4 regions of the Paenibacillus taichungensis genome follow, and region 2 is predicted to be linked to each of the others. Evidence: riboswitches for the same ligand, from Rfam matches in the RefSeq annotation. Region 2 holds a riboswitch; each other region holds the start of a gene.
The links. A riboswitch is a leader RNA that binds a small molecule or an ion and turns the genes downstream of it on or off. The one in region 2 is predicted to bind cyclic di-AMP.
Positions count from the first base shown of each region.

Region 1: it holds a riboswitch for cyclic di-AMP, as region 2 does, so the genes downstream of both, ACR1R9_RS16870 (C40 family peptidase) here and ACR1R9_RS26780 (C40 family peptidase) in region 2, are expected to answer to the same signal.
Region 3: it holds a riboswitch for cyclic di-AMP, as region 2 does, so the genes downstream of both, ACR1R9_RS20260 (hypothetical protein) here and ACR1R9_RS26780 (C40 family peptidase) in region 2, are expected to answer to the same signal.
Region 4: it holds a riboswitch for cyclic di-AMP, as region 2 does, so the genes downstream of both, ACR1R9_RS08585 (3D domain-containing protein) here and ACR1R9_RS26780 (C40 family peptidase) in region 2, are expected to answer to the same signal.

Region 1 covers NZ_CP194720.1:3,808,818-3,816,621, reverse strand. Annotated here, with positions in the region: gene ACR1R9_RS16890 (xanthine phosphoribosyltransferase) at 1-368, shown strand, start outside; gene ACR1R9_RS16885 (hypothetical protein) at 467-796, shown strand; gene ACR1R9_RS16880 (hypothetical protein) at 919-1,137, shown strand; gene ACR1R9_RS16875 (carboxymuconolactone decarboxylase family protein) at 1,255-1,584, shown strand; gene ACR1R9_RS16870 (C40 family peptidase) at 1,700-2,164, opposite strand; cyclic di-AMP (ydaO/yuaA leader) riboswitch at 2,170-2,301, opposite strand; tRNA gene ACR1R9_RS16865 (tRNA-Leu) at 2,725-2,808, shown strand; gene ACR1R9_RS16860 (X2-like carbohydrate binding domain-containing protein) at 3,140-7,078, shown strand; gene ACR1R9_RS16855 (helix-turn-helix domain-containing protein) at 7,449-7,804, shown strand, end outside.
Region 2 covers NZ_CP194720.1:5,919,485-5,927,288, reverse strand. Annotated here, with positions in the region: gene ACR1R9_RS26790 (c-type cytochrome) at 171-530, opposite strand; gene ACR1R9_RS26785 (GNAT family N-acetyltransferase) at 681-1,175, opposite strand; gene ACR1R9_RS26780 (C40 family peptidase) at 1,573-2,043, opposite strand; cyclic di-AMP (ydaO/yuaA leader) riboswitch at 2,047-2,184, opposite strand; gene ACR1R9_RS26775 (hypothetical protein) at 2,437-3,279, opposite strand; gene ACR1R9_RS26770 (M1 family metallopeptidase) at 3,290-5,281, opposite strand; gene ACR1R9_RS26765 (YwhD family protein) at 5,383-5,886, shown strand; gene ACR1R9_RS26760 (transglycosylase domain-containing protein) at 6,031-7,804, opposite strand, start outside.
Region 3 covers NZ_CP194720.1:4,478,226-4,486,029, reverse strand. Annotated here, with positions in the region: gene ACR1R9_RS20275 (urease accessory protein UreF) at 123-824, opposite strand; tRNA gene ACR1R9_RS20270 (tRNA-Leu) at 1,245-1,327, shown strand; gene ACR1R9_RS20265 (glutathione peroxidase) at 1,476-1,952, opposite strand; cyclic di-AMP (ydaO/yuaA leader) riboswitch at 2,320-2,495, shown strand; gene ACR1R9_RS20260 (hypothetical protein) at 2,613-3,011, shown strand; gene ACR1R9_RS20255 (HAD family hydrolase) at 3,174-3,866, shown strand; gene ACR1R9_RS20250 (Nramp family divalent metal transporter) at 4,012-5,307, opposite strand; gene ACR1R9_RS20245 (organic hydroperoxide resistance protein) at 5,752-6,171, shown strand; gene ACR1R9_RS20240 (zinc ribbon domain-containing protein) at 6,375-6,620, shown strand; gene ACR1R9_RS20235 (hypothetical protein) at 6,719-6,997, shown strand; gene ACR1R9_RS20230 (thiol-disulfide oxidoreductase DCC family protein) at 7,142-7,564, shown strand; gene ACR1R9_RS20225 (DUF6612 family protein) at 7,664-7,804, shown strand, end outside.
Region 4 covers NZ_CP194720.1:1,846,365-1,854,168, forward strand. Annotated here, with positions in the region: gene ACR1R9_RS08570 (M20 family metallopeptidase) at 1-606, opposite strand, end outside; gene ACR1R9_RS08575 (ABC transporter substrate-binding protein/permease) at 789-2,246, shown strand; gene ACR1R9_RS08580 (amino acid ABC transporter ATP-binding protein) at 2,233-2,955, shown strand; cyclic di-AMP (ydaO/yuaA leader) riboswitch at 3,240-3,437, shown strand; gene ACR1R9_RS08585 (3D domain-containing protein) at 3,440-4,108, shown strand; gene ACR1R9_RS08590 (polysaccharide deacetylase family protein) at 4,237-5,025, opposite strand; gene ACR1R9_RS08595 (hypothetical protein) at 5,179-5,523, shown strand; gene ACR1R9_RS08600 (PspA/IM30 family protein) at 5,653-6,324, shown strand; gene ACR1R9_RS08605 (DUF350 domain-containing protein) at 6,421-6,822, shown strand; gene ACR1R9_RS08610 (DUF4178 domain-containing protein) at 6,846-7,352, shown strand; gene ACR1R9_RS08615 (DUF4247 domain-containing protein) at 7,364-7,804, shown strand, end outside.

The sequences.
Region 1 (7,804 bases), 2.1 Mb from region 2:
TGGGTGTTCCACTGGTATTTGCCCGGCGAAAAAAAACACTTTTGGCTGACCCCGACGCTTACTGTGAAAGAGTACCTTCTTTTACCAAAGGGATCGTAACGGATATTATGGTGTCCCGTGAATATATTCATGAGAATGACCGTATTTTGTTTATTGACGATATCATTGCAAATGGCGATGCCGCTCGTGGTGTCATCAAAATTATCGAACGTTCGGGTGCAGAACTGGTCGGATTCGGTGTCGTGGTCGAAAAATGTTTCCAGGCCGGAGCGCGCACCATTCGTGAGCAGGGTATCCCGGTTGAAGCGTTGGTGCGCATTCGTTCACTGAACGATGGCACTGTACAATTCGACGATAACGAATTGTGACTTTTTAAAGGAAAAAGTGCCTATTTTTATAACAATGCCTTTGCATGACCGCTGATTTCATTTATAATGGGGTTATGTTAGGGAGAGGAGGCAACACCATGGGTAACCAACCGGCAACAGAACAATTTTTTATTGATAAGCTGGCGGAATCGAAAGTACATTTTGAGCGTGCCCTGGATTGTAAACATACGGAATTCGATGACCTTTATCCCTATATGATTGAACATCCTCAATTTTTCTGGTACAAACGCTACGTTGCTTGGTCAGAATTGCTGACGATTGTAGGCTTGTGCGAAGAGTTGTCCTTCTCTTGGAAAGAACAATTTACACCGCATCAAGTGGAGTACCTTGAAGAACGTGTGATGTCCGCCAAAGTGCTTGATTTTTGGTTTGAGAAGAACGACAGCAAAGAGCACGCGCAGCGGTAACTTTCAGTCGGGACATATTTCGAATGACATGACAGTCCAATACAGTCACGTGAGACCTAAATGACTTTTCATTTAGGTCTCTTTTTGTAAATAATTTTTTTGGGAAAGTAGGCGCCATAAATATGATCAGTGATGCAGAATTGGATGCACTGCGTTTATCGGGTGAAAAAGTAAGGGTAGTACGGGATGAGATTCAGTCCAATGATGTGACAGGCATTGTAGTGGCCTGGGACGGGGAGCAGGTGCTCATTCGCCGTCAGAATCGTCGTGTGGTTAAGCTTGATCGGAATTATCAGTATCAGTTGTTCAGCGAACCACGTAAGAGCCCGCTCGAAGAATAGGACATGCGTTTTTAGGTTCATTTACCATGGATGTTTTGGCATAATTGCACCTCTCGGGAGAGAAGATAGGTACAGTGAGAGCTTGTAACATATCAGCCGAGAGGATGTGCGGTAACCATGACACTGATGAATGATAAGGTTCATGCCTATAAAGATCAGATTGGTGAATTAAGCGACGTGCTGCCAGCTGTGGTGAAGTCTTATCATGAGTTCACTGGAGAGTGCTTTCAGGCAGGGGCGATTGATGCCAAGACCAAACAGCTGATTGCGCTGGGCATTGGACTGTTTGCAAACAATGAGGTATGTACGTTTTACCATGTGGAAGAAGCGCGTGCCAAAGGAGCAACCGATCAGGAGATTATGGAGACGGTTGCTGTGGCTGGAGCAGTTGGCGGAGGCCATGCGTTGTCTCAGGGTGCAATGAGAGTACAGAAGGCTTTACATTAAAAGCTTTGGTTAAGACGGATGATGACCTTGTGTACCTCTAGAAAATCAATATTAATGTAGACAAAGATAGACAAAGAAAAGGCTCCGGTTATAACCGAAGCCTTTTCGTGTTAACTTATATTTTGCCCAGCATTTTGTTATACATAAACTGTCCTGTTACCCGGCGTGCTGTTACGTAACGATCGTTGAAGTAAGGATTAGATAATTGAGTGATGCTGACACCCTTGCTGCTTGAAGCATGAGCGAACTGTCCGCCCCCGATATATACACCTGTATGTGAAATGCCACTGCCCATCGTATTAAAGAATACCAGGTCACCCGTACGCAGATTAGCTTTGGATACCGGCGTTCCGGCCTTAGCTTGTTGCTGGGAAGTGCGTGGTAATTCAATGCTATATTTGTTGAAAATATATCTCATAAATCCAGAGCAATCAAACCCGGCGAGTGTAGTACCACCCCATTTGTAAGGTATGCCTGTCATGTTGTTAACGACGGTGTTAATACTGCTTGCCTCTGTGCTTGCTGCACCAGATGTAAATAATACTGCTGCTCCAAAAATGGAGATGATAAGCTTTTTCAAAATTTTTGTTCTCCCTTCGATGCCTACGGAGTTAGCTAAGGGTTCGGTAGAAGGTTCCCTATATTTCCTATGTATAAGAATAATTCACCCAAAATGGTTCCCCCGTTTTCAAACATGAAACTCGGCAAATGAATAATTAAGTTTTTGTAACCTTTTGAAACTATATTGCATAAATGCGAAAATGTCAAACCGTTCTTGAACACTTCTTATCATCTCAATGTTAACGGAATTATCGCTATTTATGTAGAAATAACTCGAAGGTTGAGTTTTGATAGATGACAAAAAAGTAACTACTGTTTCAAATGCAGGATTCCAGCTTCCTAAACATTAAAGAGGAGGTGGGTATGCCTGGTACGGAACTGGCCTTCCAACATATAATTCATTTAGACAGTTTTTTATCATCAATTGTATTGGCCTTAGTTTTTTGTTTTGCATGAAATGATGGATGAGTACAGCTTTACAAATTAAATAAGGAATTATTTTTTTGTTGACACTAATTACCTGCACATGATATATTACTTCTTGTCGCCGCGATGTAATTTCTCGGAGATACAACATACGCGGTCGTGGCGGAATTGGCAGACGCGCACGGTTCAGGTCCGTGTGGGCTAACCCCCGTGGAGGTTCGAGTCCTCTCGACCGCATCATATGTAATACAAAAAAAGGTTCCTAGAATGGCATTACTGCCACTCTAGGAACCTTTTTTCTTTGTTTACGGATTAGAGTGATGGCTCATCCTGGTTGTCTTCAACCCATTCCCTTAATTTGAGCAAAGATGAAGTTTTTATTTGTTTATTTATCCATTAATGGAAATATGTTTGTTCTGCGACGGTTTGCCCCTATATTTCAGGTGAATTGTACGTAAAATACCGAATTGTACCTATCCTGGAAATCCACTATACACTATTCTCTTCTCGTATGGAAGCGCTATCAACAGGAATTTGATTGACCAAATTCAGAGGGGGTAGGGATAATTTGAAACGAATCGGAAAAAGGATGGCAATGTGTTTCATGGTGTTCATGATTGCGGCAGTTCAGTTCGGAATTATGGGAACGACAGGTAATGTGGCACAAGCAGCAGATAAGAGTCTGGCCCAAAAGCCGTATATGGGGTGGAGTAGTTACAGCATGCAAGTATATGACGGGGCGGGTAACTGGACATCTGCCGAGAGTATTAAGAAGCAATCGGATGCCATGCGCGAGAAGCTGCAAGCCCATGGATATGAATACATTAATATTGATGCTGGCTGGAACGGTGACGAAGATGAATACGGCCGTCCTATTCCGAGTACTGTTCTTTATCCAAATGGATTTCAGGAGGTCATCGATTATGTCCATAATAATGGACAGAAGATCGGAATCTATCTGATTCCGGGATTATCCATTACAGCCTATGATAAAAATCTTGAGGTGTATGGAACGGGCGGGGCATGTCGTATGCAAGATATTGCAGTAAAACCGCTCGTTGTTATGGATGCTTGGGATTCGTACACGTACAAAATTGATTTTTCGAACCCTTGCTCACAGAAGTACATTGACTCCATCGCGGATCTTCTTGGAGAGTGGGGTATCAATTTTGTCAAATTCGATAGTGTGACGCCAGGATCGGGAATTAATAACCTGAGCCGCGATGCACGTGGTGATGTGGAGGCTTGGTCCAAAGCCCTGGACAGAAATAACATCTGGTTTGAGCTTTCCTGGGCGCTTGACCACAATTACGTGGACTTCTGGAAAAAGTATGCGAACGGCTGGAGGATCGACTGGGATGTTGAAGCCTATGACAGCAGTAAGGGATTGACCGAATGGTCGAGTATTTCCCGCTTGTTCCCCATCGCTGCCCTCTGGTGGCGGGATGCAGGTCCCGGAGGCTGGAACGACTTCGATTCACTGAATGTCGGGAATGGCTCGATGGATGGTCTGACCAGGGACGAGCGGAAGACCGCTACCACGTTCTGGGCAATCTCTTCAGCACCGCTTTATACAGGTAATGATCTGACCAGGCTGGACAGCTATGGGCTGGAACTGCTGACGAATGACGAAGTCATTGCGGTCAATCAGGCTGGTCGTCCAGCCCATCCGGTTTCCATGGACACCAAACAGCAGGTTTGGTATGCCAATAACGGAGATGGTACGTACAATGTAGCTCTGTTCAATCTGGGCAATCGGAGTGCCGAGGTCAAAGTGAAATGGAGTGATATTGGCCTCGAAGGTACGGCTTCGGTCCGTGATCTCTGGAGCCATTCCGAACTGGGGAATTTTAATCATGAATTCAGTGGCGGCGTACTGGAACCTCATGCTTCCCGGATGCTTAAGGTAACCGCATTAAGCGGTACATCAGCTGTTAATGATGATGATACGGGCATGCGCTATAGTGGAGATTGGAAGCGGAACGGGGGCAAGGAGCAAATCGATGGCAGACAGGATCTGAGCATCGCTATTACGGATTCCTCGACCACTGGTCCAGCGAATATGAATACGCAACAAGGAGCTGACTTGGAAGCTGAAGTTGACCCAACCGCGAATACAGAAAATGTAGCAAATGCTGCTTCCATGGATGCGGCTGCTGTTACCGATGTGGTTTATATTAATGATGATGATAGCCATATTCAGTACAACGGTTCATGGAGTCCAAATAGCAGCAGAGGTTTCGGAGATTACAAAGATGATGTACATTTTACTGAGGATGACGGCGATTATTTTGAATATACCTTCACGGGCACAGGTATTGATTTGCTGACGGAGAAGGACAAGGGTCTGGGAGACATGATAGTCACACTCGACAATGGAACGCCTGAAACGGTTAGCGCTTATACCGATGATGAACGAGAAGCCCAACAGGTGCAGTATAGTGCTGCTGGGTTGACTAACGGTTCACATACCTTGAAAGTCGTCAAAAAATCAGGCCAGTATATGCTGCTGGATGCGCTTAGAGTAACAAGGGAAATTCCTACAGGAGAGCAGAACAGCACCATTAATCCGGCTTCTGCTGACTTTGACAAGGCAACAGAACAACAGAAGGACATTACTGTCACGCTCACATTGAACGGAAATACATTAACTGGCATTGAAAATGACGGAGTAATGCTCAGTGAAGACGACTACACGGTGGTCGATGACCAAGTGAACATCAAAAAAGAATATCTCACCCAACTGCATGTAGGAACAACAGACTTCGTTATCAATTTCAGTGCTGGTGATCCGCAAACTCTTACTGTTCGAGTTAGCGATACAACGGGCATTCTTTATGTCCTGATCAATAACGACGATCCGGCAATTAAATACAATGGCTCATGGTCCCGCAGTACTGGTAGAGGCATGGGCGACTATAAGGATGATGTACAGTATACCGAGACGAATGGTGATTCTTTTGAATATACCTTCAGAGGAACAGGGATCCAACTGTTCACGGAGGTAGACCAGTCACAGGGAGATATGGATATCTATGTGGATGGTCAATTCAAGGAAACGGTCAGTGCGTATCGCAACGGAAGATTGGCACAGCAGAATCTATACAGCATATCGGGCTTGCCTGATGGGCAGCACACGCTGAAGGCCGTCAAGAAATCGGGTAGATTTATGCTGCTTGATATGCTCAAGGTTGAGCTCCCGAATATGATTAATCCGGTGAATGCGAGCTTTGACAAATTAGCTTCTGCTCAGGCTGACATTGATGTCACGCTGCTGATCCAGGCGGGAAGCTTTAAGGGCATTACCAACGGCTCCAATGAACTGACACGAGGGACTGATTATACGGTTAATGGCGACCGCGTTACACTGAGCAAAACATATCTTGCTGCCCAGCCTGTGGGAACGTTAAATCTCAGTTTCTCCTTCGGCGGTGATTATCTCAATGACGTACATTCTACGACGGCGGATGGAGATTTCTTCGAGTACACCTTCAAGGGTACCGGAATAAGCTTGATTACACCTACTGGACCGGAGCAGGGAGAAGTAGATATTTATGTCGACGGACAACTGAAGCAAACCGTGAACGCATACAGTCCGAGTCGCCAAATGATGCAGGAGATTTACAGCATCTCAGGACTGGCAAAAGGTCAGCATACACTCAAAGTTGTGAAGAAATCCGGTGATCTTATGCTGGTCGATCAACTGAAATTTACTGTCCCTACTGGAAACGGAAACGGAGAACCAACGAATCCGTCCAATCCGTCGAATCCGTCGAATCCAGGTGGTCCATCCAATCCAGGCGGACCATCGACTCCAGTCGTCCAGCCTTCAGACCCTTCTGTGCCAACGCCAACTCCTGAATCCGGAACTACTGACGGGACAACAGGAACGGATGATGGTCAGGATATTCCGTACAAGGCGTATATTCAAGGATATCCGGGCGGTTTGTTCAAGCCAGATAACAAGCTCACCCGTGCAGAGATGGCAACCATACTCGCATTGGTATCTGAGAAAGAAGCCACGGGATCTGCTGTTGCATTCAGTGACGTTAAATCTGAATATTGGGGAGCCGACGCCATTGCTAAGGTAAGCAAGATGGGGCTGATGAATGGCTACAAGGATGGCACGTTTAAGCCAGATCAGTCATTGACTCGTGCGGAGATGGCCACTCTTGTGTCCCTTCTTGGTCCGGCTTCCGAGAATTCAGGCGATGGATTCTCGGATATCGGTAGTCACTGGGCCAAGGAAGCCATTTTGAAAGCGCAAAGCGCAGGCATTCTGAGAGGCTATAAAGATGGAACTTTTCGACCGAATGCTTTACTGACAAGAGCGGAAGCCGTTGTAGCAATCAACAGAGCTTTGGGCAGAGCACCGCTCACGAACGTTTCGCAGCCACAGTGGAAGGACGTTCCTTCCACACACTGGGCCTTTGGTGATGTTGAAGCAGCATCCGTCGATCAGGTTGTAAAAGCCCGATCAGAGGTGGAAGAACCGAAGAAGAAATGATGTGAACTAGGAATGGGGGCCATCTCGGCCCCTTTTTTCTGAATGTTAAGGAGTTATGGAAAAGGAGGCTTACTATACAAAAAATACACTATTGGAGACGCACGTCATCTCAAACCAAAGAACTTCGGAAATGTTAAAAAAAGCAATGATAATCGTCTTTTGATCGTTGCCTTTTATTCATTCCCGAATGAAACATGATTGAAGAATGAGATAAAACAATTGACTAACCCGGAAAATATTATTATCTTTGATAACGCTACCAATACCTCAAGGAGGGGGAGGAGGGTTACCCATTAAATATTCCAATGTTTTTCGTAAATTTTTAATTTCCTACGTGATCATTTTGGTGATACCCAGCATTGGCGGTTATATGTCTTATCTGACGTCCATCTCCGTAACACAGTCCATTTCCATTGAGAATAGTGTTACCCAACTTCAGAAAAGCCAGGAAATATTGGAGGGCCGCATGGCGGAAGTGGAGGGCTTCACCCGACAGCTTGCGGTCAATCAGGAATTGAACGTTCTTATGAATGAAAGGGACAACGAAACCAACGTATATGGGATATGGAGAACGATGGAGAATGTGTTGACCTTTGGACAGACCAATGATTTTCTGCAAAATTATTATATTTATCTAGCGAATTACAATCTAATTTTGACCCCGGGCTCTTCTTACAGACCGAATCACTATTACGCTGATTTCCGTTATAACGATCTTTCGTTGGA
Region 2 (7,804 bases):
TAACCATTGATAAATCCAGCAACCCTGCAATACGAATACGGGTTGCCTACGTTGTGCGTCTAGCGTCAGCATGGTTTAGAGCATGCATAAAGAGCAAGAGGTGACTAAGGCCACCCACACTCAATATACATGAACCGCCACAAACTAATCGCCTTGAAAGACTTCTTCGATTACTTCTTCTCCGCCAGCCACATCGCAATATTCGCGATTTCTTCATCCTTCAGCTTGTCTTTGAACGAAGGCATACCGCCACTTTTACCTTTGACAATCGTGGTATAAATCTTCTCCACATCGTCCTGGCTACCAATCTTCTGCAGACTAGGGCCCATACCCCCTTGAAGCTGATCACCGTGGCAGGTAATACAGTTTGCTTTGACCAGTGCCTCAGCCTGTCCTGCATCCATTGTAACTTGCGGCATCGTCGGTTTCGCTTCTTCTGCAACTTCCTCTTTCCCTGGAAGCGTAAACATTAGTACAATAGCTAAAGCGCACGCTGCAAAAAATACCCCGCTCATGATCCATTTGTGCATCCCTTATGTCCCCTCCAGAATGAAAGATCATCTAACTTGAAACTATCCATATCATTATAACGGAACCTGTAGTGACATCATAGCATTTTGTGGTAATTTTTTGAACTAATCACATAACCGGGGACTTTCTAGGGTGATTTTAAGCTCTTTTTATCCGCGTGGACCTTCATAGACCATACAGTAGAAGGGCTTCAAACCGCTTGGTGTCTGTCGTTCGTATGTATCCTGCGTAACAAATCCGGCTTTGAGATAGACGCGAATGGCCCGGTCATTCCAGGTCAGAACTTCCAGATCGATTTCGTTTGCAGGGTTCCGGCGAATGGCTTCCTGCACAATGGCGGAGACAAAAGCCGTTCCTTGACCATGACCACATCGTTCCGGATGCATGCCAAGCCCAATGCGGGTGACACCTTCAAGTGGGAAGTATTGAGCGAAGCCGCAAATTTGTTGATTCTCTCCCAGCACCACCACATATTGTTCCTTCCGTAGCTGGGGATCGCCGAATTCTACTTCGAGTGCTTTCATCTGCTCCCAGGGTAGCCAGCTATAAATATTATAAGGCGGGTCATACTGCCAATCGCAGATGAGCTCCGCATGTTCTTCTTGCATGGGCACAACGTGAAACGTCACAGGGGCTTCATCCATACAACTGCACGCTCCTCTCATTGTGAACAAGCTATAATGATTCTGATTTGTCCATATACATATGTCATTCCATATCTAAGCTTGTTTCCACTCTACAAAAGAGGCGTTCATTTGGCAAGTCCTCGTTTTTGAAAAAAAAGTGAAACAAAAGTTCCGGTAATTTCGTTTATATTATAGTGGGATGGGTAAAAACATTATAAGAGCACGGACAAAGCAACGAAAATTAGCTTTTTAAAAAAAAGTTAAAGTTAGGTTTGATAGCTGTCCCGAATACGTTAAAGGAAACGAAGCACAAAAAAACCGCCGGATACATTCCTGCGGAGAATGTACCAGACGGTTCTATTATGCTTCGTTACAGTAGTTTTATTGTTACAGCATGACGTTGCTCAGCTTGTCCCTAGTCGATGGCCAATGTCTCATATGCGTCCGTGCTCATAATGCGTTTAGCGCCAACATAGCGGTTAGCCCAGTAGCTTTCGCTTAATGCACTGATTGTAACTCCTTTGGAAGAAGAGGAGTGTGCAAACTTTCCATCCCCTACAAAGATCCCTACGTGTGAGACCCCTTTGCCCGTTGTATTGAAGAATACCAGATCACCTGGTCTCATTTCCATACGGGATACTGAATCACCCATGTCGAATTGCGAGCTCGATTGGCGAGCCAGATCAATACCCAGCTTGTCGAATACATAACTTGTGAACCCAGAGCAGTCAAAGCCGTTAAGCGTTGTTCCTCCGCTTTTGTATGTAGTTCCCATTGCTGAATCAATGACTTGGTCCATTTTTGAATCTGCGAATGCGCTGCCTGCTCCAAGCGATAATGCGAATGTGATGCTGAGTACAGCTGCGGTTAATTTCTTCTTAAACAAGAGATATACCCCTTCCAATGCCTGCGAGGTTAGCTTAAGGATTCGGTTGAAGGTCCCCTATGATCCCTCTGTTGCAAGATCAATTCACCCATAACTGGTTCCCCCGCTTCCCAGGTGCTAGGAATTTGGCTATGCTAGTTATGCACCTGCGAAATCAAGAAATGACGATTAAATTTTAAGTAGTTACAAATATGAAGGTAAAGATTACAAAGTTGTTACTAAAAACTCACTGCGATTATTGTAACAGAGGTATATCACTTTGGCAACGTTTAACAGCAAAATTAGCAAAAAAAACCTCGACCTTTGACGGGGAAAGGTCGAGGTTTGCTTGTTTAAAGGTGTTTGATGAAAACAACTTTACATATAGATGGTAACCATTTTTAACTGTGCACGTTAATCCTTGACCGAGTTGGACTGCCATAACCGGAAATGGGCGCATATCTTCCATAAGCTCAGCAAGCACCGGGCAAGTGGATACGTCTGTTGTAGTATAAGACCAGTTAAGCCCGTTAGTAACCATGAAGCTGAAGTGAAGGCGCCAAAGACCAGGAGATGAAGGCCACCCAGCAGTACGGCAATGCCAATTAGAGTGATGACCTGGCGTAGTGCAATCCATAGAGCTTGAAACGTACCACGTGCTCCGCCTTCCCCATCAGGAGCCGAGATACCAAACTGCATGTACAGCAGGACATGATGGATAACCCACCCGTATACAATCCAACCAGCAACATAGGGAATACCAGGCAGGAGCAGATGGAGGGAATGAAAACCTTCCATAAGGATGGAATAAAGTTTTGGTGCGATCCAATAAGCCGGTAGCAGCAGCAATAGGGTGCGAATAGTGTGGAGCAGAAGCATTGGTTTCCACAAATTTTTGATGCCGCGAATGAATGGAATGCGCTCTTCCGAATGATTATAATGCTGGAGCGAGTAGAGCAGCCCTGCCTGAATGAGAGGGCTAATTAGCATCCGTAGCAGCAGCATAGCCCCTAAAATCCATAAATAGCGATGGACCTCTGGATTAATTGTCAGGCCGAGTTGGCTCTCCATTTTGAATAAAATTGTACTGAGTTCCCCTGCATCAGGGTCGGGATAACGCAGGAGTAGCGGAACCACAGCTGATTGAACCATTCGATAAAGAAAGTATCCCCATACTAATTGATAGAGAAATAAGAGTGCTGCAATGAACATATGCTGACGGACGAGAAACCAGCCTTCACGTATTTTCGCTTTCACTGTATCCACCTCACCATGACAGACTTCCGAATATGGCTTCTATAAGTTTGGTTGCACTCATGCTCCAGCGGGATTTGGTTGGCTCATCCAGTCCGGCTTTCAGAAAATTGTTCATATGATGGTTCTCCAGCACAATCGTGTACAGCGGATCAGTCATGGCCCAGGAAACAGGGGAAGTATAGGTCAGTTTGTAGGTAATGCGCTCCTCGCTGCCATCCCATTCTTTCATCATGGTTTTCCCATCTTCGAACATAATTCGAACAGGCACCTTCTTATATTCACTGCCTTTTTTCTGGACTGTAATGGATGACTCGTACAACGTTTGACCGTCTTTCAGGATAGGATTGATTGTGATCTTCTCCACTGCAAAGTCAGCCATGCCGTCACCGTATACATATTGATTAAAATAATCGGTCCAGGAGGAACGGGTTACTTGCTCCACGACCTTTTGAAAATCAGACGAAGTAGGGTGTTTGAAACGGTATTTCTTTACATAGGTCGAGAGAATACGCTCCATCGTTTTGGCACCAACTTGTTGTTCTATCCCGAGTAATACAAGCTTGCCTCGTGTGTATACGTTGGCGGCATATTGATTCTGGGAATCGAACTTCCAGGAGTCCTGTGTCAGAGAAGCCGGAGAAGTAATGAGACCTGATTGTACAGGCAGATTCGGGATAAGTCCGTATTCCTGTTCCATCACTTTGTCTTCTGCATAGGAGGTGAACCCTTCGTCCAGCCAAGCCTCCTCAAATTCATTACTGGCGACCATGCCGTAAAAATACTGATGCCCAATCTCGTGCACAACCGTGCGTTCCAGATCGTAACCAGGTGTAGAATCATCCGCACCGAAAGCGGTGACCAAGGTAGGGTATTCCATTCCCCCTGCGCCATTCCCCGATTTGGGCGGGACAACGATGGACAGTGTGGAATACGGATAAGGGCCAAACCACTTGCTATAATTGGATAGCGCTGCTTTGGCGGCGTAGAAATAACGTTCCTTCAGGTCCTCATGAGCAGGGTCGAGATACAGCTTGATTCGGACGCCTGGCACATTGGGAGCAGAGAAGGGTTCTTCCGCATAAACAAAATCAGGAGAGGCTGACCAGGCAAAATCATGCACATCATCGGCATAGAACTGATATACTTTTTCGCCGTTCTTCACAACAGCTTGTTGGGTTGGGAATCCAGTAGCAGCTACTTTGTATGTTTCCGGTACCCGAATACGCACACTATAGATACCGAAATCGGCATAAAACTCTGAATTGCCGTGATACTGATGCAGATTCCAGCCTTCGGTCGTCCGACCTCGTGTGCCTACTGGCTCATATACGCTAAGTTTAGGGAACCATTGACCTGCCATAACAAAATGATCTGCCGTTCCCATGCGGGCAAAAATCTTCGGTAGCTTGACCTCAAATTGGGTGTGAAGCGTTATGCTTTCACCGCCTTTAACGGGTTTGGGCAGCCGTACCTTAATGAGGGTAGTATCTTTCATGTTTCCGTCATCCGGTTGCACATATTGCATCCGATGCAAGAGAGAAAGCCCGTCCTCTGTTTTCATTTCTGTAATATGCATAGAACCATAACCGTTCGTGGGCATGACATCACCGCGAAGTTTCCCCCCGGATTCTTTCATAAAAGTGGTGTCAGCAGAAGAGAAGGCATTGGGATACATGTGAAAATAAAGCTCGCTGACGGTTTTCTTACCTGGATGTGTCCAGGTTATCGTCTGAGTCCCTTGCAATACATTCCCGTCTACCAGCTTCACATCCATGTGATATTCCACTACGCGGTTGCTGAACACTTCAGCTGTAGGTGTCTGTATACTTTCCGGAGATGTTTGGGTTTTGACGGGTGCCGTAGGCTTGCCCGATTCCGGGGCGAGCGCAGGCAAGTCAGAATGAATGGAACGTGTGGAGCCCAGACCAAGCCATATCCCCCCGGCAACTACACACAGGGCTATAATTGCGGTGAGCCAGCTCTTGGCGCGTCGTGGAATCATCGTTAAATACCTCCCGTTGACAAGCATCTACAGCATGTATATGTTTGCATTGGAGCGATTATTAGTTAAAATATTTGTATCAACCCTTGGAGGCTATAAACATGGACCAAAACGAGCAAAACGGCAAAAAACAGATTGCCTTGAATATCGTTAGTGCAAAGAGCAAACACAAAGGCTTCGGTGCAGGTTCCATAGATCTGAACAACCTTTCTCCAGTTATTATTGATAACGGAGAAGCCAAGATCGATATTGGTGCGATGCATGCAAAGAGCAAAGTGGAGCGCAACATCAAGTTCTCAACCAACCGTGAGGACGTACCCAATGGACGCCAGGTATGGCTGGTATGGGTAGCTGTGGACCGTAATGAACAGGGGCAGTTCTATGGTGGAGCAACAGCGTGTGAGATGTGGATTGATACAGAAGCGCGTCGTGGATGGAAACTGCTGGCCGAACATGTGAACCGCATGGATTATGCCATGAAGCGCCGGTTCATGCTGGATGACCTTGGTCCTGAGGATCGCGCGGCACTCAAGACGTTATTGACTACGCATAACGAAGAATGGTGGAACGCTTCTCCGGATGAATTGAAAGAAGCGCTCGCCTAATTAATGAATGTTCAAAGTTGTTCAAAAAAAAGAAGCAAAAGCCCCGGAACCGAGATGATCGGTTCGGGGTTTTTGCTTCTATGCTAAAATTAAATTTTATAGAAGCTGACGCAATTACGTCATTACGCATTTGCGTCACTTTGGTTACTCCACCCACCAGCGTTTGAAATCCTTCCACCAAGAATGTTTCTCTTCCTGTATTCCCTGCTGGTTTTGCACTTCGCGACTATCTTTATCATTCTCTGAACCCGAGTCGTCTGAAGCGCTGCGACAGACCTCGGTCGGTTCCGTGCCATCAATAAAAACTTCCAGCCGTTTCTCGGCGCAGCCATTGCCAGCCAGTTTGCCGGATTCGGGATCGATATATACACTGACGACATTATCCGGTACGGTGAAAATCTTCGGTGGAACACTGGCGAGGGCCTGTTCCGTAAACTGGGCGAACATGGGTGCCGCCCGACGCCCGTCAGATGTGGAAATGGCTTTGCCTTGATCGTAACCGACCCAGACAGCCGTTGAGAGCTCTGGAGTAAAACCGACTAGCCAAGCATCCGTATTGGTTGTCCCCGTTTTGCCGGCGACAGGTCGCTTAATGGTTGCTGATACTCGATTACCCGTTCCACCATTTTCGAACACACTTTCCATCAACCGTGTTAATACATAAGCGGCAGCCGGTTCAACAACCCTCTCGGCCTTGGTCTGAGGTGCTTCATAGATGACTCGTCCTGCGGCATCCGTCACTTGCAGAATGGCTACAGGAGGTGTTCTTTGCCCACCTGCGGCGATAGCGGAGAATGCTGAAGCCATCTCCAGTGGACTAACGGGTGAGGTGCCAAGTGCAAGGGAAGGTACCGGGCTCATGTTGCTCGTAATCCCTAGGTTTTTGGCCATTTTCACCACTTGTTCAGGTCCAATCTGCATAATCGTATTTACCGCGTAGATGTTGTCCGAAGCGGCGATAGCCTGTCTCAGATCAATCTCACCTAAATACTTGTCTCCGAAGTTACCAGGCTTATAGGTCTTGCGATCATTGTCATAATGAAACAGGGTCGGCTCGCTTTTAAACATGGACGCACTGGTGAGCTGTTTCGATTCCAGGGCAGCCAGATACATAATTGGTTTAAAAGCAGATCCCGGCTGGCGTGTAGTCGCCAGTACATGGTTAATCTGATTGGTGCGGTAGTTTTTGCCGCCCACCATCGCTTTGATATAACCGGTTCGGGGATCGATTGATACCAGCGCGGTTTCGAGCTCGCTTTTGGCGTCCATACCTTTGGCTACGGCGTCTTCCGCCGCTTTTTGCACACGCAAATCCAGCGTGGTGTATATATTCAATCCTCCATGATCCAGCATCGCTTCGCTGATTCCCAACTCCTTGATGGCCAGATTACGGATATAATCGCGGAAATAAGGTGCACTTTCCACAGTTTTGCGTTCACTTTCCGGTTTAAACGAAAGCATTTCCTCATAAGCCTTGTCTGCTTCCGCTTGCGTAATTTTGCCGACGTCAGCCATGGCATTCAATACAACCTTCTGTCGGTCTTTGGCGTTCTTCATATGATTATATGGAGAATAGTAGGTCGGCCCCTTTGGAATCCCTGCAAGCATGGCACTTTCGGCAAGCGTCAACTGTTTGGCGGATTTGCCAAAATACATCCGTGAGGCTGCTTCGATCCCGTAGGCGCCGTGACCGTAATAAATTTCGTTCAGGTACATCTGCAGAATTTCATCCTTGCTGTATTTCATCTCCAATTGTGCCGTGTACATGGCTTCCTTGGCTTTGCGGGTCCATGTCTTTTCATGAGATAAATACAAGTTGCGTGCGAGCTGTTGGGTCAGTGTGCTTGCTCCTTGGGACATCTGCATATGTTCCAGGTTGACGAGTACAGCCCGTCCCATCCCTCGGATGTCGAAGCCG
Region 3 (7,804 bases), 1.4 Mb from region 2:
TGACGTAAATGCGTTAAATAGACAAAATAAATGACATAAAAAACACGCCAGCAAGGAGGTTGCGGCGTGTTTTTTATATTTTTACAGTGTGAGGAGGCGGGTTATGAAGGGATGGGGACAGATTAGGCTCTGTAGGCGTGAAGCCCTGCTCCAAGCATGTGGAAGCTTGGGAACAACGTTTTCATGGACATTGAGGTTGGTTGTACCGGTCCATCGGCAGCGGAGGCGCTGACGGTATGCCATTCATGCTCCAGATCTGCGGCCAGGCGAACCAGCAGGTCCTGGATTGTATCGGTATGAAGAGGAATCACTTTGGAGGCTTCGGTTATGCAGGCACTCATGGCTGAATGCAGATAACCAAGGACCGCCTCCTCGACAGGGATTTCGAGGTGGTGGTTAATCCAGGCGTGAACGGTGGAGAGGCAGCCGACGGATTCATACTTAGCCAGGGTTTGTTCGAGATGGCTAAAATCAATCCAGGGGTGGAGTGCATGAGCCAGCTTAATCAGTCGTTTGCCCATTGTGGAGGCGTGTTCTCTAAGATTGACTGGTGTCCGCTGGACATGGACGAGCTTGTCGATGAGGGCTGTACGCCATGCGTCATTATGATCTGCGGCAGTATATATGCCTTTAATCGCCATGCCTTCCAGACGCACGATGCTGGGGTGCAATTGACAGCGCATGAATGATTCGAGATCTTCGGCGTTACGAATGGTACCTTCAGCGATATGGGTATCCATTCCGAAGGAATGGGTGAAGCCTCCAACCTGGATAGAGGAATCAAGCAGTTTGACGTAATCGAGCAGCTTATTCCCACGGTTCACGATCTTTCGCCTCCTACGTTCGTTAAATGTTATATTAAATAACATTTATACTCCTTTTTAGTTCGTTTTATGTTCGTAAATCCGAATTATATGATATATATATTCACATAAATATCCGCTTTTTGTCAACAGTTTCTTGGTTTTTAAATGTTTAATCTGTTTAATGTTATTTTATATAACTTTATGAGTTATGTTAAACTGAGGGGATGTAAAGGATGGCACTACAAATAAAGTAGAGTAATCAGCCTAATCGGATATACAAACGAGATCAAATTTAATCATATGCACTTCGTAGGAGAAAATGACGAGATTATACGATTTATGGAAGGGAAAGCGCAGTTAAAATGATATTTATAAAAATGCTTTACTTTTAAACATGAACCGGGTATAATCAATTCTGTTGCCGATTATTTACGACATGCGGTCGTGGTGGAATGGCAGACACGCTATCTTGAGGGGGTAGTGGGTGTATACCCGTGGAGGTTCGAGTCCTCTCGACCGCATCATAAGAACGATTAGGAAGAAGCTTCCCATATGGGGAGCTTCTTTTTTATGTTTTTTTACAGTAATGATGAGTCCAGACAAAAAAAGGTCACCCGTTCCCCTGAATGCATGTCATTCTGTCTGCCGGGGGCGGATGGCCTTCAATTGTTATTTAAGCAATTCTTTGATGTCTGCTTCAATTTTATCGGGTGTTGTTTTGGGAGCATACCGTTTCAGAACACGTCCGTTCCGATCCACAAGGAATTTGGTGAAGTTCCATTTGATGGCTTTGGAGCCGAGTACACCCGGTGCTTCTTTGGTAAGATGCTGGAATAGAGGGTGAGCGCTTGAACCATTCACATCGATTTTCTCGAACATCGGGAAGCTGACACCATAGTTCATCTGACAGAACTCGGCAATATCATCAGAAGAGCCTTTTTCCTGTGCAAACTGGTTGCTTGGAAAACCAAGAACTTCAAACGGGGAGTCTTTAAACTTATCCTGAAGTTCTTGCAGACCTTTGAATTGAGGTGTGAGTCCGCATTGGCTTGCTGTATTCACGATAAGCAGTACTTTGTCACGATAGTTGGACATTTCAACTTCCTGACCGCGAAGGGTGTTTACTTTGTAGTCGTAGACTGACATGAAAATCGCCTCCATTTCATATTCTTCTTCCTTCTATTATATTGATTGCAATTAAATATTGCAAAATTAATATTGCTTTTTTAACTCAATTTGAGGCTGTCGTGTATGATCTGTGACTGATTTAACACCTAATTATCGCTAAAGAGAGAATTAGAGAGCTTTGATGAGATGGGTAGAGAATGGATGCGTTGTAAGCGCTATTATTGATGGGAAATGGCAAAAATCCGTCGATTCGGTGATCTGCGCAGACTTTACACCAATATGGCACGGGTGTATGATTCATATCGTAATTCCAATTTAAATTAAATTTTACATGAAAAACGAAACAAACGATAATATCGCTCTGATTATTGATTATAAAAGAACGATGTTTTAATCGCTGAGTTTCCATTCATTCATGGGTGGGAAACGGGGGAACCAACAGGATGAACTGTCCAGGACAGTAGGCATCCATGGGGTGAATTTTCCGGTGACAGCCGGAAATAGGGCGACTCTCGCGCCCGAATCCGTCAGCTAACCTCGTAAGCGTTAAAGGGAGAGGCAACAAGCCGTACGCTGGTTCATAGTGTCTTTTTGCTATGGATTATTGAAGAAGCGTCCGGGAGGCCTTGGTCCCCCACGCTTCTTTTTTGTTGTCTTTTCACGCCAAGGGAGGAACGAATGATGGATAAAGAGATGATCTTAGTGACTGCTCCAAATGAAGCAGGACGTAAATTTATCAAATTGCTGATGTACAAAAAAATGCCGTTTGCCGTTCTGACCAATAGTGCAGGGGAAGAGCGCAGGCTCCGGAGAATCGGTGTGGAGCATGTCATTCGCATGAACACGGCTGCAGCTCAGAAATGGTTTTTGCCGCAAGGTAGTGTCGGCAATGTTTTTATTTTTGAAAATAGCCTAAACCTGACCTGTCGATATTTGCAGATCTGCCGCTCCTGGACATCCAAGTCCTTGTGTGTCATTACGGAACAAAGCCACCCCAAAGGGATCTATCGGGGAATGGGAGCAGACCGTATTGTATATTCCTTGAATGGGGAAGTTGGGTTTCTGTTGAATGGCTAGTGGCTAGTACTATTCCTGTGATTGATCCAGTGTCAGCTGCCTGTTATAATTGAAATCATAAATAAACGGAAACTTGAGGAGACTCATGCATGTTGGTGGGTCTTCTTTTTTATGGTTTGGGAAATAGGGATAATTTCCTGTGGCTAACGAGGAGGAATAGGCGTGCCGGATGTACGTGGAATACAATGGTTGTTCTTTGATGTGGGGGATACGCTCGTGGACGAATGGGAGCCGGTAGATGATATTATCGGTCAGTTCGTTCGTGAAGCTTGTGCGCTTGGTTATCAGGTGGAGATGCAGACGGTGCGAGAACTATTTGCCGCCTCCTACCGAAATTACGAGCAATGGCCGATGAAATTGGCTATTCGTACCCTTATCAGCGACGAGGGGCACCGGGAACAGATACAGGAGAAGCTAAAGTTCCGCAAAGAGCTTGAGCGGCCCTTCGCGTCAGCCGACGCTGTTCTCCAGACGTTATCGCAACACTATAAGATTGGTATCATTGCCAATCAGAGCCCGGGGACGGAAAATCGGCTGGATAGCTACGGTTTGCGCAAGTATGTGGATGTGCTGGCCTGTTCGGCTGAAGAAGGAGTGTCCAAGCCTGATCCTGAATTGTATGCTGTAGCGTTGAAACAGGCGGGATGTAAACCCGAGGAAGCGGTCATGATCGGCGACAGGATTGATAATGATATTATTCCAGCTAAGAAGCTAGGTATGCATACGATCAGGATTTTGCAGGGTTATGGCAGGTTCCAGCCGGAGCTTGCGGATGCAGAGCGTCCAGACTGGACTGTTGAATCACTGGAGGAACTTCTTCCATTGCTAATGGTAACTCAAAGTTCAGACAACTAAATAAGAGCAAGCAGTATTTAAGATCTAATTGGTATGAACTAGATGGCTGCTCAAACATATAAAAGGCTGATCGTCTCAAGGGATACATGACTTGAGTTGATCAGCCTTTTTGAGTTAGACAAAATATTGCGTAGTTCCGTTTAACTTAGAATAACAGAATGGTTTGGATAATCAGATACACATTCAGGACAACGATAACTCCGGCAATAATCCAGGAGATGATTTTGAGCCACAGCTTGTTGGCAAAGGCCCCCATGCTTTTTTTGTCACTCGTAAACATCACCAGTGGAATGACGGCAAAGGGTAGCTGTAGCGACAGCACAACCTGGCTCAGAATCAGCAGTTCCTCTGTTCCGTGCTCTCCGGCAATGGCTGTTACGATGACGGCCGGAATGATTGCGATTAGACGTGTAACCAGTCGACGAAGCCATGCTGGGATACGAATGTTCAGAAAGCCTTCCATTACAATCTGTCCGGACAACGTGCCGGTGAGTGTTGAGTTCTGGCCGGAAGCCAGCAAGGCTACACCGAACAGGATGCTGGCGATGGTAGTACCCAGCAGAGGTGTCAGCAGATGGTATGCATCTGTAATTTCCGCGACCTGAGTCATACCTGCACTATGGAACACGGCAGCAGACACAATCAGGATGGCTGCATTGATGAACAGAGCAAGCGTTAAAGCGATGGTTGAATCCATGGTGGAATACAGAATCGCTTCTTTTTTTCCTTTTGGCGTTTGTTCAATCTGACGGGTCTGCACAATGGAAGAATGCAGATACAGATTATGGGGCATGACGGTTGCACCGATAATCCCGATGGCAATGTAGAGCATAGCTGGATTTTGCAAAATCTCGGCACTGGGTACAAAACCATGCATGACGCCGCCCATATCCGGTTTAGCGAGAAACAGGTCAATCCCGAAGCAGAGGGCGATGGTGGCCATCAGCACAATAACGAGCGATTCCAATGCACGGAAGCCTTTGTTTTGCAGCAAAAGAATGACTAGTACATCGACAGCGGTAATAATGACGCCATATAACATGGGGATGTTAAACAGCAGCTTGAGCGCGATTGCCGAACCAATAACCTCGGCAAGGTCGGTGGCTGCAATTGCAAGCTCACACAAGATCCATAACACGATCACAACAGGCATGCTAAATCGTTCGCGGCAGGCTTGCGCCAAATCCCGTCCTGTGACAATCCCGAGCTTGCCAGCGAGAGACTGCAACACAACAGCCATCAGGTTCGAAATCAGAATAACGGATAATAATGTGTATCCGAATTGTGAACCACCCGCAATATCTGTTGCCCAGTTCCCGGGATCCATATATCCAACGGCAACGAGGTAACCCGGTCCAACAAAAGCAAGGAATTTTTTCCACCAAGCAGCGTTCTGAGGCACCTTCATGGAGCTGTGGGCTTCCCCGAGAGATGGGGCCATACCCGCAGCCAATGGTTCATTTGAAGGAGTGTTGAACGGATTTTTTTTACTCATAATATAATCACCCGACTTTGAAGTATTGATATTCTATATGAAGAGGAACGGTGTCATTCCTTTGATTACATTTGAACACTTAAACCAAAATCAAAAGCGTAATTAAACTACTTTTCATATGTCTAAACGTTTATGTTGATACTTACATTGTACTCCTTCAATTATTTTTGTCCAGTGCAACTTTTGTGTATGAGGACAAAATTTACCGGAGAGTGAATTGTGCCTTAGTATATTACCCAACCTTGGATAAATTACCTGTGTTCCTTTCCCGATGCATGAAAAAGATAAAGATGTAAAACCTGAATAAGGATTAACAACGTTTCAAAATGAGCCAGAAGTTTAAATTGAATAGTAGGCAACAAAAAATTAAAGGCGAAGGAGAGATTCTTAATGGAAGCTTTATATACAGCAACAGCGACAGTTAAAGGTGGACGTACAGGTTCGGTGGCTTCTTCGGATGGCGTGCTCAAGCATGATCTGAAAATGCCAAAAGAACTTGGAGGCTCCGGTGGTGAAGGAACCAATCCTGAGCAGCTCTTTGCAGCGGGATACGGTGCTTGTTATGAAAGTGCTCTTGCCAATGTGGCACGCAAAGCGGGCGTGAAGTTGGAGAATGTGGTGGTCACAAGTAATGTATCCATCGGCAAAGATCCGGCGGATGATGGTTTCCAACTGTCTGTACGTTTGGATGTGAGCATGCCTGGCGTGGATCACAGTCAAGCAGAGGATCTAGCTCGCAAGGCACATGATTTCTGTCCTTACTCCAAAGCAACCCGTGGCAATATTGATGTGGTACTTAATGTAGTTTGAGACCTGACTCGTAGGAGTAAAGGGAACATATAGAGCAGGGTATCTTTGGATACCTGATGTTCGAGTACAAGACCCTGCTGGCCTTCGGCAGGGTTTTGTATTTTATAACAATTGCGATGCAGGAGATTGCATGTTGGACAGCGTACTATTTTACATAATCTACTCTTGCTTGAAGTCATACATTCGAATGAGGGGGAACGACAATGAGTATTGAAGAGATGATAGAACGACGATTTGTATGTACCAAATGCAGGGGTACGGATTGCAATATTAAGGAAGTATCCATGTCAGGAGCGGGACTTAGCAAAATGTTTGATATTCAGCACAATCATTATCTCTTCGTCGCCTGTTCTTCCTGTGGATATGTAGAAGTATTCGATCCGGATGTGTTGAAAGGGAAAAAACAGGGTCAGGTGGGTACCATTCTTGATATTCTATTTGGTGGGTAAATGTGCGTGAGTTGACATCGAACTAAAATTTCTTTAATATGATTTAGTACTAAGAAGTGTCAATGCATGAACCAAATTTGAATTAACAGGTGATATCCATGTCTTATAGACCGCGTATTGCAAATTTAGAATTAGCTAGTGGCAACAAGGAAGACGGATTGTATGAATTTAAAATGAAATTGGTAGACGGTACACAATGCCGTGTATTCTACTCCCATTCCCCGGAATGGAAGCTAACCAATATCAGCCGTCTACAGAAAACGCCTTGTCCGGTATGTCGCAAAGATTTCATTTGCAAATGCATGGACCAGTGGGCTGGTGACCTGCACCAACAAATGATTGACGACCAATGGATGGAAAAGGCAATTGCAGAGTAATTGCCAAAACAGATACGAGCGTGGGCATAGAGCCTGCGCTCTTTTTCTATTTTTCGTTACACTTAAATAAAATGTGAAAAAAGCGAACGGGATGACTCAAAACGGGTAAGTTACTCTAATAGCACACATGAGGAGGCCACGATTATGACAGCAAACCAAACGGATCAGCATCAGGGACACCCGATTGTGCTTGTGGACGGAGTCTGTCATTTCTGCCAAGGATTAACGAAGTGGATAATCAAGCGTGACCCTGAGGGGAAGTATCATTTTGCATCACTTCAATCGGATGTAGCGAAAAAATTGCTGGAGAAGGGCAATCTGTCCACGGACAGCATGGATACTTTTGTACTCATTGAGGATGGGAAATATTATACACGTTCAACTGCAGCGCTGCGTCTGGCCAAAGGCTTAAAATTCCCTTATCCATTATTGTACGTGTTGATTATTGTACCGAAATTTATTCGAAATGCCATATATAACATGGTAGCTCGCAATCGATATCGCTGGTTCGGTAAAGATGAAGCGTGTATGCTGCCTACACCCGAAATCAAGGATCGATTCCTTTAAAAAGGCTAAGTGTGACAGATTGTATCGATGCCGATTGATTAATAACGGAAATAATTGGGTAATGAGTACGGATCAATTCTATTTTGGGAGGCAAATAACTTGAAGAAGTGGACTACATTAATTATTGGGGCATTATTAGCAGTAAGCATGACAGCTTGTGGAAGCGATGCAGATAACAGTACAGCAACGCCGCCAGCTGGAAACGAAACGTCTAACGAGGGCAATACAACTGCGGAGCAG
Region 4 (7,804 bases), 2.8 Mb from region 2:
GCCATTAAACGTCTGGATTACTGCATCCAGGGCGTTAATGCCTTCATGTGGACTTGCAGCAGCATGTGAAGATTTCCCATGGAATTCAAATTGTACAGCATCAATAGCCAGGGAACTGCCAGATTTCTCATAGGCGTAATAAGGGTGCGCCATTAGTGCGACATCACAGTCATCAAACAATCCTGCTTCAGCCATAGGCACTTTGGCCCCACGCGTTTCTTCCGCTGGCGTACCGAACACTTTTAATGTTCCGCCGACTTCATCCAGTATGGACTTCAGACCTACCGCAGCCCCGATGCTCATCATACAGATTAGATGGTGCCCACAAGCATGACCGATTTCCGGAAGTGCGTCGTATTCACATAACAGGGCAATCGTCGGACCTGGTTTGGAAGCAGCATACGTACCGATAAATGCGGTGTCCAAACCAAGGACAGGAGCTTCTACAGAAAAACCATGGTAGGCAATTTCTTCTTTTAACCGAGCAGAAGCAAGGTATTCTTCGTTACCAAGTTCGGGATTGGCACCAATGTATGATGAAATCTCCTTAAAACGGGAAGCATATTGGTCAATAACAGTTAGTATTTGTGTTTTGGTATGTGTCATGATGGACTCCTTAAGCAAAAATGAAAATAATTCAATAATTATATCATAGTTGCGGTTATTTTTCAGAAACGGGCTGTAATCGAATCCTGTCGAAATGCATTGCATAATCATGCATTCTACTTTATAATGACTCAGGCATCAACAACAGAAAGCATACAAAGTATTATAAGGGGAGAACAGGGTTGAAATTGATTAGTCGTTACACCATGATGCTGCTAGCTTTTGTGGTCTTGCTAACTACGGTTGCACCTGTTGCGATGGCAACGGGAACTACAAGCAATTCAGGCAGTAAAAAGCTGGTGCTCGGTACAAGTGCCGATTTTGCACCATATGAATTCCATAAAGTGATTGATGGTAAAGACCAAATTGTCGGATTTGATATTTCGATTGCTAAAGAAATTGCTGCCGATCTTGGCGCAGAACTTGTAATAGAGGATATGGGTTTTGACGGACTTCTTCCTGCGTTGCAGAGTGGTCGGGTGGATATGGTCATCTCGGGAATGACGCCAACGGATGATCGTAGACAAAGCATTGACTTCTCCGATACCTATTATAAATCAAAGCAAGTCATCATGGTTCGCAGTGCGGATAAAGATAAATATCCAACCATGGCTGATCTGGAAAATGAAAAAATTGGTGTCCAAAAAGGCTCCATTCAGGAAACGATTGGCCAGGGGATCCCAGGCGCAAAATTGACAGCACTTGATAAAATATCTGATATCGTACTGCAATTGCAGACCAATCGTGTAAATGCTGCAATCGTTGAGGATACAGTAGCTGCCGGTTACCTGGATGACGTGATTGGATTAGCTCCAGCTATTCCGGATGAAGAGCAGGCCGAAGCGGCAATCGGGATACGTAAGGGCAATACGGAATTGCTGAATGCAGTGAACGGAACGCTCGAACGTCTGAAAAGCGAAAATAAAATCGATCAGATGGTTACTGAAGCAAGCAAGTTGATGGCAGAGAAGAGTAAACAAAACATTTTCCAAGTATTCTGGCAGTACAAAAGCTTTTATGCAACAGGTGTAGGTTACACCCTCTTACTGTCTGCACTCGGTGTAATATTCGGGGTAATTATCGCTTTAATCATCTGTCTGTTCCGTCTACATGACTTCGCCATTTTGCGCTGGATCGGAACAGCTTATGTTGAGGTCATTCGTGGGACGCCAATGCTGGTACAATTGATGATTATCTATTACGGTGTATCATTGACCTTTGGGATTAATTTCTCGGCTCTTCAGGCGGGGATTATCACACTATCCATTAATAGTGGTGCCTATCTTGCCGAGATTTTCCGTGCTGGTATACAGGGTGTGGATCGAGGCCAGTTGGAAGCAGCTCGTTCCCTGGGAATGGGTAGAGGTGCGGCCATGCGCTTCATTGTGCTTCCACAAGCGTTCAAAGCGGTGTTGCCGGCGATCGGTAATGAATTCGTGACTATTATCAAGGAATCCTCGATCATCTCGGTTATTGGTATGGTGGACATTATGTACCAGGCAAGTGTAGTCAAAAACATTACGTACCAAGGAATGAATCCATTCCTGATTGCAGCGGCCATTTACTTTGTGCTGACGTTCATTTTGTCCAAGCTGCTGGGTCGACTGGAAAGGAAGTTGAGTGCAAGTGATAGACGTTAGACAATTATACAAATCATATGGAAATAACGATGTGCTCAAGGGCATTAATGTAACAATTGGCAAAGGCGAGGTTGTCGTGGTCATCGGTCCGTCCGGATCGGGGAAAAGTACATTTTTGCGCTGTTTGAACCTGCTGGAGCAGCCGACTTCAGGCGAAATTAATTTTGAAGGTGTGTCGATCACTGACCCCAAACATAACATTAATGCAACTCGTGAAAAAATGGGGATGGTATTCCAGCATTTCAATCTGTTTCCGCACAAAACGGTGCAACAGAATATTACGATTGCTCCCATTAAAGTGAAAAAACAATCTGCACAAGAAGCGGAACAAATCTGCGCAGATTTGCTCAAGACGGTTGGCCTGTCTGACAAAAAGGACGCTTATCCAAATCAGCTGTCCGGTGGACAGAAACAACGGATCGCTATTGCAAGAGCGCTTGCGATGCAGCCGCATGTCATGCTCTTTGACGAGCCAACGTCTGCACTGGACCCTGAAATGGTCGGTGAAGTACTGGATGTCATGAAGCGGCTTGCAGAGGGCGGCATGACTATGGTTATTGTAACCCATGAGATGGGCTTCGCACGCGAAGTAGGAGACCGTATCCTGTTCATGGATGGCGGGGTTATTGTAGAAGAAGGAACGCCTGCTGAAGTGTTTGGCGAGCCCAAGCATGCACGTACACGTGACTTCCTCGCTAAAGTGCTCTAATACCATCCAATAATAAGGATGAAGATCAAGATGAAAATGCAAAATCTATACTTTGGATGAGAATTTCATCCCCTCAACAATCCCTGTCGACGAACCGTCGGCAGGGATTGTTTTGTTATGTAAGGATACGCACGGAATTACATAAAAAGTAACGTTTCTGTCATCAATGATTAAAGCTCAAATAGACATTTATTTGAAAAAACGGCTTGAATTCAGCCTGAATATTGAAGTGAATTAGCCAGATGGTAACATTTACTACAACCCCTGGTTACAAAATTGTGATATATTTGTTCCTGCCGAAACTTCCGGAGTTGGGAGTGTGGGGGATGTAACGATGCAGAGTGTGCTAGGGGAAGAATTATTTGCACACGGCTTGGGGTGAATTAGGGCTACATAAATTCTTAAATGTAATTGAACCTATAGGGTGGTTTCCTCCATCCGAATCCGACAACTAACTTCGCAGGCATAATGAGGGAGGAAGACCATGATTAACAAGAAACGTATAGCCAAAACAGCAACAGCTTTGCTGACAGCAGCAATGCTCATTCAGGCCGTTCCGGCTCATGCTGATTCAGTTCATGTGGCCAAAGAGGGGGATACCTTCTACACCTTATCCAAACAATATGGAGTTGGACTTAACGCTCTTATTAAAGCTAATAATGACATTTCAGCTTACAACATTTATGGTGGTTTGAAAATTACGATCCCTGGTAAAACAACGAACACAGCTTCTGCTGCAGCAGCAAAAACGGAGGCCAAAACGGTAACTGCCGCAAGCCTTGACGTTAATGCAGATAGTAAAGTTGTACAAGCCTGGGGAAAAACGTTTGATTACAGCAAAGCTGTCGACGTCAAAGCAACAGCATACTCCGCTGATGCTTCCGAAAATGGAGGATGGGGTGCTGTGGATTACTTCGGTAATCCGCTTGAATTGGGTACCATTGCAGTAGACCCAAGTATCATTCCATTGGGTACAAAGGTACTGGTGACAGGTCATACACATCCAGGACTGCCAAAACAGGCATTTGTCGCTACGGCTCGTGATGTGGGCAGTGCCATTAAAGGACACAAGATCGATATCTTTATTCCTGGCAGCAAGCAATCCGTGAGCACATTTGGTATTCAGGATGTTGAACTTTACATTTTGAAATAAAATCAAAGCGAGCTGCACATCATCATATGTGACTCCAACTTAATCTAAATTAAACAATAAAGGGTGTTCTCCAATCACAATAATGTGATTGAAGAGCACCCTTTTGAATATCCATTGCCGTATCAAATCTATTTACCCTTTGGCAGTTCCAGCATTTCGTCCAAAGTCACCAGCTCGTACCCGCGGTTTCGCAATTCTTCAATAACTTCAGGCAACGCCTCGATCGTACCACTCAGCTTCGATCCTACACCGCCTCCTGCATGCTGCAGAACAATGGAACCTGGTTTGACGGCGGACAGGATGTTTTGTTTGACTTCCTCTTTGGAGAGGCCCTTCCAGTCCAGAGAATCAACATTCCAGTTCACGATGCTGTAATGTTGCTTGGCTGCCCATTGGAGCTGTTGCTCGTTAATGTCACCATAGGGTGGACGAATCATTTTGGGAGTGTAACCCGCTAGATTTCGAATAATATCCCCGGTATGTAAGATTTGTTTGCGAAATGCATTCATGGTTAGCTTGCTGAATTCCGGGTGATTGTAGCTGTGATTGCCCACAATATGCCCTTCTTTTATCATACGTTTCACCAGATCCGGATGTTTCTCAGCGCGATTTCCTACAATGAAAAACGTAGCCCGCACCTTGTATTTTTTTAGAATATCCAGCACCTGCGGTGTGAACCGTGGATCAGGAACATCATCAAAAGTCAGAGCGACCTTTTTTGTTGAGGGGCCATTGGTTTTGAACGTATCCGCATATTTCTGTCTGAGTTGTCCTAGAGTCAACTGTTCTTCTTCAGGAGAATCAGACTTCGAAGCAGGTTCGGTTTGCGGGCTTGAAGAAGCCCATAACTGAGCAGGAGTATAACTTCCTCCCAGAAGAATGACCATGATGGATAACATGATGAGGCGTATACGCATGTTCGTGCCTCCTTTTCCCAAATTGCGTTCTCTTTGGTATGCCCGGGGCCATCCGTATTTATGCATGATGTGAGATGTTTCACTGCTGATTCATTAAATCGGAGCCATAATTCCACCATACATATACATATTGAAAAGGACAGGTGGAGCAAAATGAGTACATACGATTTAAACTCCGTTCGTTTACAGGTGATTGAGGCAGGGGAAGACAAAGTGTTTATGGTAACTGGAGGAAGATCACATATTGGAGCAGTAGCCACATTTTATCCAGACCGTGAACGAGTGAGTGGGGCTACGGTGCATATTCCAGGGCATAAAGAACAAGAGTTGTGTGAGAGACTGGCACGTAAGGCTGCCCTTCATTTAAAGGTAACCGTTACCGTAATAATGGGAATTCACTTTGATGAAATTACGCGGATGCAGATTGATGAGATTGTGCAGACTGCAGAGAAGCTGCTTGATGAAGAGCTGTGCCAAACGGGTCGATTGATTCAATAGTTCCATTTAGGCTAAGCACGCTAAAATCGTTTTTTATGATTTTTTTTGTTAAAATTGAAACGAGTAGAACATTGCCACGTATGTATGATTATATACAAGGATGAACTATCGACTAGGAGGAATACCATAATGTCCATTTTCAAACGATTGCGCGATTTAACGATGTCTAACATTAACTCTATTATTGACAAGGCAGAAGATCCGATCAAAATGACGGATCAATATATCCGGGATATGCAGGAAGATCTGGAAGATGCGGAGAAAGCTGTTGCTGCACAAATCGCCATTGAGAAGAAATTCAAGCAGCTGTTTGAAGAACAGGAAGCTCTCGTGAAGAAACGTGAGGAGCAAGCACATACAGCAGCGCGTGCACAGAATATGGATTTGGCTCGTCGGGCATTGGAAGAGAAGAAGGTCGCTGAAGAGAAGATGGCCGAGTACAAAACAAGCTATGATCAAAACAAGGCTTCTGCCGATAACCTTCGTGGCAAGCTGGACGAAATGCGCAAACAATTGACGCAAATGAAAAACAAACGTGAAACATTGGTTGCGCGCTACAACGCTGCAAAAGCTCAAACCGAAATCAACAAGGCGCTGAACGGATTTGGCTCCGACACTGCAAGTGCCGGCATGAAGCGCATGGAAGAAAAAATGATGCAGATGGAAGCACAGGCCGAAGCCAGCAATGAGATGTCATCAAAAGGAAAATCGCTGGATGATGAGTTCGAGAAGCTGGGCAAAGATCAGGCTGTTGAGGATGAACTGGCAGCACTGATGAAGCAATACGAAAATAAGAACTAAAACCTTGTAAGCAAGCAGGGACACCAGCGGAGGAGAGACCAGCGTTTCTCCTTCGCTTTTAATTGCGGTTCATGTTGAGATGTGGGGGCTATGTAAATGGATTTGAACATTTTGGCAATGCTGGTCTGGACGTTATCGGGTTCGGTTTTGCTGTTTGTCTTAATGTATGTGGATTCTTTGTTCACGAAGTATAAGGATTTTGCTGAAGTGAAGGCGGGCAATATGGCCGTTACAACACGTATGGTTATGAAGCTGTTTGCTCAGGGATATGTACTCGCCACCTCCATTTCGACAGCCGGTCATCTTGGAGAAGCGTTGTTGGTATCCGTTGTTTCATTTATTATTTTGCTGATTCTGGAGAGTGTGGTTCACTTTATGATTCGGAGATGGGCCAACCTGGATCTGGATACGGGAATACAGCAGGGCAAGACTGGTTATGGTTTGTTCTCAGGTGCACTACATATCGTGGGCGCATTAATTATTGCAGCTTGTTTATAAGATAAAGAACAGGAGTAATGGGTATGAGTGTGTGGAAACGGATTAAAGGGATAATAGCCAAACCTGAACCGCCTAAGGTAGAGAAAACAATGCTTCAGCTGGCACCTGGTGATATCTGTGAAGTTTCGCTGGTCACCTATGAAGTTGTTGGGCGGGTACATCATCGAGCGCGAAATGCAGCTGTACTCACGTTGCAGGATGGTACGGCAATCCGACATTTGCATATTGAAGAACGGGAAATGACCCGGTATGCCCTCTATACACCAATTGATGGCCGTCTCGATGCACCAGACGAGGTGCCTACGTTGCTGGATCTGGACGGACGTGCGTATCATTTGGAGGAAGAATACGGAGGAATGGTAACCACTGCAGGCAGGACACCCTATGGTCAGGCTGGGGAACAATTAGTATGGCAATATCAGTCTGATGATAACATGTTTTTGCGTGTGGAGTGGCAAGACAGAAGATTTACGCTGTATGAAGGTGAGTCCATTCTTCCTGCGGATATCAAAGTGATTCGTTCGAGCTAGGAGAGGTTCCAATGAAAAAGCGCTTGGCACATGCATTAAAATTAATGCTGGTCCTCAGCCTTGTGATGTCGCTGCTGTCCGCGTGCGGAGCACCATCCGTTCAGGACACATATCCGCTTGAATCGGTCAGCGGCAGTGGTAATACGACATCCTATGTGTACCGAGCTGCCGATCGTACCGTTCCAGAGGTTGCTCAGGATTTATCTGAACAGCGGAAGCCGGATCAGATCTCGGCGGAAAATACAGAGCGGATGTTCCTGGTGTATCAGGACCAGTATTATCATTTGCAGCAAGACCCGAATAAAGCGGAAGACACCTTGGTTGAGGTGGATTCAAAGGAATATGTTCGGCAGAATTATGATTCGTCCTTTTTGCAAGGTTATTTAACCGCAACATTAATCGGTAATTTGTTTGATTCGTTCGGGGGTAGAGGGTCCGGTACGTATCGGGGT